DNA from 2 places in the Nocardioides daphniae genome. Region 1 is predicted to be linked to the other one. Evidence: riboswitches for the same ligand, from Rfam matches in the RefSeq annotation. Region 1 holds a riboswitch; the other holds the start of a gene.

The links. Region 1 has a riboswitch for cobalamin ahead of E2C04_RS21445 (nitrite reductase). Riboswitches for the same ligand answer to the same signal wherever they lie in the genome.
Region 2: linked by a shared signal. The riboswitch ahead of E2C04_RS20440 (nitroreductase family protein) and the one ahead of E2C04_RS21445 (nitrite reductase) in region 1 are both predicted to bind cobalamin.

Annotation. Positions count from the first base shown of each region.
Region 1 is NZ_CP038462.1:1,957,578-1,961,981, reverse strand. It holds partial or broken gene E2C04_RS09660 (response regulator transcription factor) at 1-599, shown strand, start outside; cobalamin riboswitch at 1,322-1,515, shown strand; partial or broken gene E2C04_RS21445 (nitrite reductase) at 1,576-1,722, shown strand; gene E2C04_RS19775 (hypothetical protein) at 2,025-2,420, shown strand; gene E2C04_RS09650 (precorrin-8X methylmutase) at 2,417-3,094, shown strand; gene E2C04_RS09645 (precorrin-2 C(20)-methyltransferase) at 3,091-4,404, shown strand, end outside.
Region 2 is NZ_CP038462.1:3,514,339-3,518,742, forward strand. It holds gene E2C04_RS17925 (SRPBCC family protein) at 1-148, opposite strand, end outside; gene E2C04_RS17930 (hypothetical protein) at 247-1,116, opposite strand; cobalamin riboswitch at 1,227-1,413, shown strand; gene E2C04_RS20440 (nitroreductase family protein) at 1,468-1,770, shown strand; gene E2C04_RS20445 (nitroreductase family protein) at 1,767-2,096, shown strand; gene E2C04_RS17265 (SigE family RNA polymerase sigma factor) at 2,169-2,696, shown strand; gene E2C04_RS17270 (hypothetical protein) at 2,696-3,427, shown strand; gene E2C04_RS17275 (GNAT family N-acetyltransferase) at 3,459-3,971, opposite strand; gene E2C04_RS21175 (DnaB-like helicase C-terminal domain-containing protein) at 4,016-4,369, opposite strand.

The DNA of each region.
Region 1 (4,404 bases):
CGACCACCCGATGATGCGGGCCGGCCTGACCGCGCTCTTTGACACCGACCCCACGATCGAGGTCGTCGCCGCGATCGGCACGACCGCCGAGGCCCTGTCGAAGGTCGCTTGCGAGCGGCCCGACGTGGTGCTCATGGACAGTTCAACCGCTCGTTCGAGGGGGCTCGTGCCACCCGCAAGATTCGCGCGCAGCCGGACCCGCCTGCCGTGCTGGTCCTAACCAACTTCGACACTGATGCCGACATCATCGAGGCGATCGAGGCCGGTGCGGCTGGGTACCTCCTCAAGGATGCCGCCCCCGAGGACATCACCGCCGCGATCCGGGCCGCCGCCGCGGGAGAAACCGCACTCGCACCGTCGATCGCCACTCGTCTGTTCGCACGTATGCAGCAGCCCCCTCGGCGCTGAGCGCACGCGAACTCGAAGTCCTCGCGCTGGTCGCGTCCGGACACAGCAACACAGACATCGCTCGCCACCTCCACTTGAGCGAGGCAACCGTCAAGTCCCACCTGGCACATATCTACCCCAAGCTGGGCGTCAGCTCCCGTACAGGAGCGGTGGCGGAGGCGCGCCGCCGGGGGATCATCAGCCGCCTGTGACCGCCTAACCCGAGCGCAATGACGCTTACGCATTGCGACCGGAATCCACCTTCCGTTCGAGGTGGCCGCGGACCTGCGGCGAATTGAGGGCCCGGCCGAGTAGCCCGCCTAGGAAAGCGGACATTATTGACGAACCGCTCTGTTGCATACATGACGCATCTGCGTGCCGTGCTACGGATTGCGACGCTGGCCCAACGCCCGAGTTGCCGTTGACGGTGGGGGCAGATGTGCTGAAGGCACTCATAGATTCGTAGTGGCCGGCGCGATGTGCACTGCGCTTTGGGTTTCCCCGGGTCCCCTGATCGTTCAGCAGACCCCAATCTCGCTGCGCGGCAGCGTCACCGCCCAAGCCCAAAACCTGCAGAGGTTCGCGCGTGACCACCTGCTGCCCTCAGCCGTTATCCACGGCGCGAATCCTCGGGTGGGTCTCGAGCGTCTGCGCGTGGCTCGTCCTGGCTTTCAACTGATGCTGTGAGGGCCAGTCATTGGGCTTGGGATTGTTCGGAACGAGGCGCCTTGCGAGACCGGTGGTGCGGGGCTCGTTGCATCGGCCGTTCGGCATACCGCTTCGCGTCAGTCCCGGGTTCTCACAGGTTTTCGTGGTGGGCGTGTGCTCCCCGCGGCCGGCGGCGTCACAGCAGCAGGATGCTCGCGGGATCCGCGCAGAAACGGGCGTGCTTGCGGTCGGATGTGGGCCTGCCGCAAGGTCTGTCCTCAGGCACGGTATGGTCGCGCCAGCCAGTCGTACTCCCACGTGGAGTCAGGGAATCCGGTGCAATTCCGGAACTGACGCGCAGCGGTGAGGGGACGGGACGGACACGCCGGCAACGGCAGCCACTGGGATCCTCGGATCCTGGGAAGGCGTCCGCTCCCGGTTGATCCGAGTCCGAAGACCTGCTGGCCCTGACGACATCCGTCGTCGGGTCATGGGTGGGTCCCCGCGTACGGACCCCGGACTCGAATCTGGAGACTCTCGGTGAACCGGTCCCGACCCGACCGCTGCCCCGGCGCGCTGCGCCCGTGGCCTGCGGACGACGGCCTGCTGGTGCGGCTGCGGCTGCCCGGTGGACACGTCACCTCACGCCAACTCCTGGCACTGCTCACGACGGCCGAGCGCCACGGGGACGGGCGCGTGTACGTGACCACGCGCGCGAACCTGCAGGTGCGGGGCCTGCCCGCCGCCGCTGGGACCACGCACCTCACGAGTGAAGCGCTCGAGGCCCTCGTGTCCACCGGTCTGCTGCCGAGCCTCGCGCACGACCTCGCGCGCAACATCCTCGTGTCCCCGCAGACCGGGCTGGCCCACGGACGCGCCGACCTGCGAAGCGTCACCGCGGCCCTGGACGGCGCCCTGACGGACGCTCCTGACCTGGCTGCGCTGCCGGGGCGCTTCTCTTCGTCCTGGACGACGGGCGCGGCGACCTCGTGGAGCGCAGCTGCGACCTCGGGCTGGTCGCACTGGACGCCGTACGTGGGCAGGTACGGGTCGGGGACGCCTGGGGGCCGGTGGTACCGCTGCGATCGGCGCACCGCTACCTCGCCGGACTCGCCCGTCGCTTCCTCGCCGTACGCGGGCACGGGAAGAGCGCTGCGTGGCACGTCCGTGAGCTGGCCGAGCCGCTCGAGCTGCCGCAGCGTCCGTCGTCGCTCCTGCCGACCGCGCGTGCGCGCCTGCCGTACGGCTCGGTCCCCGGTGGCCGTCACGTACCCGTGCCCGAGGAGGGCCTTGACCGTCCAGCCGTCGAGCGGCTCTGCGCCGACGCATCCCATCTCGTCGTCACCCCGTGGCGTGGCGTTCTCATCCCCGAGGAGACAGCGTGACCAGTTCCACCTTCCAGCCCCGACGGCCGCAGCGGCACTACCCGTACGTCGACCGTGGCCCGGCGATCTACCTCGACTCCTTCGCGACCATCCGGCGTGAGGCCGACCTGTCGGGCGTACCGGCGAGCGCCGAGAAGGTTGCCGTACGGATGATCCACGGCAGCGGTCAGGTCGACCTGGTCGACGACCTTGTGGTCCACCCGGAGCTCGTCCCAGCGGCCCGGGCCGCCCTGGAGTCGGGTGCGCCGCTGCTGTGCGACGCGACCATGGTGGTCAAGGGCGTGACGCGCAGCAGGCTGCCGGCTGACAACCAGGTGGTGTGCACGCTCAACGAGCCGGTCGTGCCGGGGCTGGCGGAGGCGTGGGGGACCACACGCACGGCCGCGGCGGTGTCGCTGTGGGAGCCGTACCTCGAAGGAGCGGTCGTCGCCATCGGCAACGCACCCACCGCCCTGTTCCACCTGCTGGAGATGCTGGTCGACGGTGCTCCGCGGCCGGCCGCCATCGTGGGCTGCCCGGTCGGCTTCATCGGTGCAGCCGAGTCCAAGCAGGCGTTGGAGGACCTCCACGCCGACCACGGCATCGACATCCCGTTCGTCACCGTACGGGGCCGGCGCGGCGGATCCGCGATGACCTCGTCGGCGCTCAACGCACTCGCCCAGGAGCAGGAATGAGCATCACCGTCGTCACCACAGGCCATTTCGCCGGGGTTGGCGTTGGCCCGGGCGACCCCGAGCTGATCACCCGCAAGGCCGCCCGACTGATCGCTTCGGCGGACGTCGTCGCCTACCACGCAGCACGTGGCAAGCAATCGAACGCACGACGCATCGCCGCTGAGCTGTTTCCTGCCGGGGTGGTGGAGGAGGAGCTCACCTACCCGGTCACCACCGGGACGACCGACCACCCGGGTGGGTACGCCGGCGTGCTGGCGGAGTTCTACGAGCAGTCCGCGGAGCGCCTGGCCGCACACCTCGCGGCCGGGCGTGACGTGGTGCTGCTCTCCGAGGGCGACCCGCTCTTCTACGGCTCGTACATGTACATGCACGACCGCCTGGCCGACCGGTTTCCGACCGAGATCGTGCCTGGTGTCCCGGCGTTCCTGGCCGCCACCGCAGCCACCGCGAGCCCGCTGGTGCGGCAGACCGACGTGCTCACTGTGCTCCCGGGCACGTTGCCCGAGCCCGAGCTCGCGCGGCGCCTGGCCGACACCGACGGCGCGATCATCATGAAGCTCGGCCGCACGTTCCCTGCCGTACGCCGCGCGCTCGCCGCAGCGGGACGCCTCGACCACGCGCTGTACGTCGAGCGGGCGTCGATGCCCGAGGAACGGTGGGTGCCGGCGGTCGAAGTCGACGAGTCGACCGTGCCGTACTTCTCGCTCATCGTGGTCACCGGGGACAGCCTGAACGGGCGGCGCTCACGCGAGTGCGCTGAGCCGGTGGCGGCGGACACGTGGCTCGAGGCGGCAGGCGTCCCGGCGGAGGTGCTGGTCGTGGGCCTGGGCCCGGGGCCGGACGGCTGGCTCACCCCCGAGGTTGCCGAGGCGCTGGCGCAAGTCGACCACGTCGTGGGCTACGCCCCGTACGTCAACCGGGTGCCGCAGCGACCGGGACTCACCCGGCACGCGTCGGGCAACACGGTCGAGGTCGACCGGGCAGCCTTCGCGCTCGACCTGGCGCGGCGCGGCGAGAAGGTCGCCGTCGTCTCCGGCGGCGACGCGGGCGTGTTCGGGATGGCTTCGGCCGTCTTCGAGGCCGCGGAGGACCCGGCGTACTCAGGCGTCTCCGTCCGCGTGCTTCCCGGAGTGAGCGCCGTGCAGGCCGTGGCCGCGCGGGCGGGCGCTCCGGTGGGAGCCGACTTCGCCGTGATGAGCCTCTCGGACCGGCTGAAGCCGTGGGAGATCGTGGAGAAGCGGTTGCGCGCCGTGGCCGAGGCCGACCTCGTACTGGCCGTCTACAACCCGGCCTCGCGCAGCCGAACCGAG
Region 2 (4,404 bases), 1.6 Mb from region 1:
GGTGCGGGCCGTCGCCCTTGTAGCGCACGCCGGTGACGCCGGAGCTCCACTCGGGCATCCGCGACACGTCGCTGACGACGGCCCAGACGGCGGCGCGGTCGGCGTCGATCTCGACGGACTGCTCGAGCAGCGGTTGGACGTCCTGCACGGTGGCTCCCTGGGTGTCGCGGTGGTCTGTGGAGACCGTACGCCACGGGTGGCGGCGATGGGCGGCGTACCGCGGAGTGACCGGGCGACGGACGCGGGTCAGGCGTCGGGAGGTGGCTTGGCCGCGAAGTGACGCTCGAGCGCGGCCAGGACGTCCGGGTCGAGCACCGCCTCCGGGTCGGCGACCAGGTCGCGTTGGAACCGCTCGCGCGCCACCGCGTGAACCGAGCCGCCGAGGGCGAAGGGGAGGTGGCGGACGTACCAGTCGCGGAAGACCCGCGCCCCCAGCTGCTGCCAGGCCGAGGCGATCAGCCCGGGCCTCCCCCGGCGGATCCAGAAGCCGACGGCCTGGCCCAGGAGGGCGGCGACCACGAGGGCCACGACCATCACGAAGACCGTGCCCGCGACCTCGTCGCTGGCGAAGTTGTCGACGGCCGCGACCACCCCGCCCTGGTAGACGGGCACCAGCACCTCGACCTGCTCGGCGTAGGGGGCGACCTCCTCGGCGGCCTCCGCCAGCTGTTGGATCGACTCCCGGTCGGGCCTGACCTGCCACGCCTCACGGACCTGGCCGAAGGCTTCCCGTACGTCGAGGCGTTCGGCGGCGTCCCTGGCCCGGGCGACCGCGTCGGAGGTCGCCTCGATGTCACGCAGCGTGTCGCCGGCCTCCTCGACGCGCGCCTGCAGCTCGGCCTGGGGCGGAGTGTGCTGGTCGACGTAATCGATGGCGGCCTGGATCTCCTGCCGGTGGTCGATGACGTACTGCGCCTGGTGGTAGCGGTCGAGCAGGTGGGGCACGGCCGCGACCGCGTCACCTGACTTGCCGCTGACGGTCTCCGCGTCGCTCACCACCACGCTCAGGGCGGCGGCGGCGCCGTAGGCCCGGATCGTCATGTCGGCGGCCGCGCCCACGACCAGACGGCCCACCTCCAGCCGGCGGTGCAGCGGCAGCGGGTCGACCTCCCCCACGGCAGGGGTCTCCTCCGAGGGAGACGCTGGCCCACCGATGCGCACGGGGGAGGCTGCCCGGGGAGGGCGGGGGCAAACCCCAGGGAGCGCGTGGCGGTACGGTGGCGCCGGCACAACCTGCGAGGTGCCCCTCACGGGGAGAATCGGGAAGCCGGTGTGACTCCGGCACAGGGCCCGCTGCGGTGACCTCGAGTCGCCGGTCGTGCGCGACGCGCAGCCACTGGGACCACGGTCCTGGGAAGGCGACCGGTGGCGGTGACGGGAAGTCCGAAGACCGGCCTCGCTGAACAGCCGTCCGACCTGCCCGCACCCGTGGGTGGCAGCGGACGGCCCTGACTGCGGGAGCCCTTCATGACTGACCTGTACGACGCCATCTTCCGACGCCGTGACGTGCGCGCCGAGTTCACCGGCGAGCCGATCGCCGACGCCACGCTGGAGCGGATCCTCACCGCCGCGCACGCCGCGCCGAGCGTGGGCAACAGCCAACCGTGGGACTTCGTCCTCGTCCGCGGCGAGGAGACGCGGCGCCGCTTCCACGAGCACGTCGCGATCGAGCGCGAGACCTTCGCGTCGACGCTGGAGGGCGAGCGCGCCGCCACGTTCTCCCGGATCAAGGTCGAGGGGTCCTGGAGTCGACCCTCGGGGTCGTCGTGACGTACGACGCCGAGCGCGGTGGGCCGGCGGTCCTCGGCCGGCACGCGATCGCCGACGCCGGCCTCTACTCGAGCTGCCTGGCCATCCAGAACCTGTGGCTCGCCGCCACGGCGGAGGGGCTCGGGATGGGTTGGGTGTCGTTCTACCGCGAGGAGTTCCTGCAGGAGCTCCTCGGGATCCCCGCAAGCGTGCGGCCGGTGGCGTGGCTCTGCCTGGGGCCGGTCACGCAGCTGCAGGAGGTGCCCGACCTCGTACGCCACGGGTGGCGCCCGAAGCGGCCGCTCGCCGAGGCCGTGCACGTGGATCGATTTCGGGTGCGCGCCTGACGCAACCGCCGGCCCTCGGCGTGCGTCACTGTGGGCAAGGGGGCGAGGCTCGACCCTCGGAGAGGATCCGCGATGGCGCGCCGGGACGAACAGCGGTTCGTGGAGTTCGTCGACGCCCACCAGGGACGGCTGAGGCGCGCGGCCTTCCTGATCACCGGTGACTGGGCCTCGGCGGACGACGTCACGCAGGAAGCGTTGGTGCGGATGTACGTCGCGCTGCCCCGCATCGGTCAGGTCGAGAGCCTCTTCGGCTACGCGCGCCGCACCGTGGTCAACGTCGCCATCGACGCCGCTCGCCGCCGCGGGACGCGGGAGCGCTACGAGGCGAAGGAGTCCGTGCCGCCGCCGCTGACCGACGGCGCGGGCGCGTACGCCGACCGCGCGGCTGTCATGGCCGCCCTCGGTCTGCTGGCTCCCCGGCAGCGAGCGGTGGTGGTCCTGCGCTACTTCGAGGACCTCAGCGTCGACGAGACCGCCCGGGTGCTGGGCTGCTCGCCGGGCACCGTGAAGAGCCAGACCGCCCGCGGACTCGACGCCCTGCGCCGCGCGTTGGTCGAGGCTGGCTGGCACCACGAGGTGGAACTGGAAGTGAGTGAGTGATGGTCGACCTCAAGAACCTGCTGGACGACGCCAGCCGCGAGGACGCCGGGAGCACGGTCGACGCCCTCGACGTCGTGCGCGCCGGGCGTCGCCGCGTACGCCGTCGTGGCCTCCTGCGCGCCAGCGCCGCCCTTGCCCTGGTGCTCGTCGTCTCGGCCACGGCGCTCTCCGTGCGTCCGTGGGAGTCGGAGGAACCCCGCCTGCTGGAGCCGGTGCGTCCGCCGGCGCCGTCCGCGCCGCCTGCGGTCAGTGAGTTCACGCCGCCCGGCTCACTGCTGGACATCGGCGAGACCGCACGGGTCCCGGTCGAGCACGTCGAGGACGAGGGCAAGGTCGAGCTCACCGTCACCGACGTACGTCGCGGCGACACCGCCGACATGCTCGCGGAGCCCGATCTGTCCGCCAGCCTCCGCGAGCTCCTCGAGACCGGGCAGATCTGGTACGTCGACGTCACGATCAGGCACGTGTCCGGGAAGATCGGTGGGTACTACCTGGACTCTGACGTGGCGCCGGTGCTCCGCGGCGGTGGCGGGCACAACCAGGTGAGCTACCTCTTCGACTTCACGCCGTGTCCGTCGCGCGGACTCTCGAATCCGGCTGTCCCCCGGGAGGTCGTGAAGGACTGCATCGCCTTCCGGACCCCGCCCGGCACCGACGTGGTGGGGCTGCGATGGGGGCCGTTCGAGAGCGCGTACTACGTCGGGACCGAGAAGCCGGTGGTCTGGCGGTGAGGCGGGGCCGTGGGTGACATGGATCGAGATGTCAGGTGCGGTCCAGCCACCGCGGTCGTGTGACGCGAAAGAGCATGTGTGGCCCGAGCGGGTGCTCGAAGGACCCCTCGCGTACGAAGCCGAGACGATCCAGGACCGCGAGCGAGCTGTCGTTGCCGTCGCGGGCAAGAGCCACGACGGAGGGAAATGACCGGTCCTGCAGGGCGAAGTTGAGGACACACTCGCAGGCTTCGGTGGCGTAACCCCGTCCTTCGTGCCCCGGCAGCAGGGCGTAGCCGATCTCGATCTCGCTGCGCCCGCGCATCACGTGAGCCAGCTTGATGGTCCCGATGGATTGGGCGGCCAGGCGTACCACCCACCGCCCAAGACCATGAGTGCGCCACTGCTCCACGGCCTCCGCGACAAGGGGCACGATGCGCTCCGGGTCGCGGACGCCGCCCAGGTGGGCCATCACCTCCGGGTCCTGCCACAGCTCGGCGAAGAAGGGCACGTCGTCCGAGGTCACGGGCGTCAGCCGCAGTCTCGGAGTCTCCAGGGTCGTCACGGGAACAGCGTAGGTAGGCCTGCCGGCGGCAGTCAGGCGAGCACTCAGTGCGCCATGTCCACGAACCGGCTGTAGTGACCCTGGAAGGCGACGGTGATGTCGCGGGTCGCACCGTTGCGGTGCTTGGCGACGATCAGGTCGGCCTCGCCGGGGCGGGTCGACTCCTTCTCGTAGACGTCCTCGCGGTGGAGCAGGATCACCATGTCGGCGTCCTGCTCGATCGAGCCGGACTCACGCAGGTCGGACATCATCGGGCGCTTGTCGCCACGCTGCTCGGGGCCACGGTTGAGCTGCGAGAGCGCGATGATCGGGACTCGATCTCCTTCGCCAGCAGCTGATCTGGCGGGAGAACTCCGAGACCTCGAGCTGGCGGACTCCACCTTCTTGCCCGAGCTCATCAGCTGGAGGTAGTCGATGACGATGAGCTTGAGGT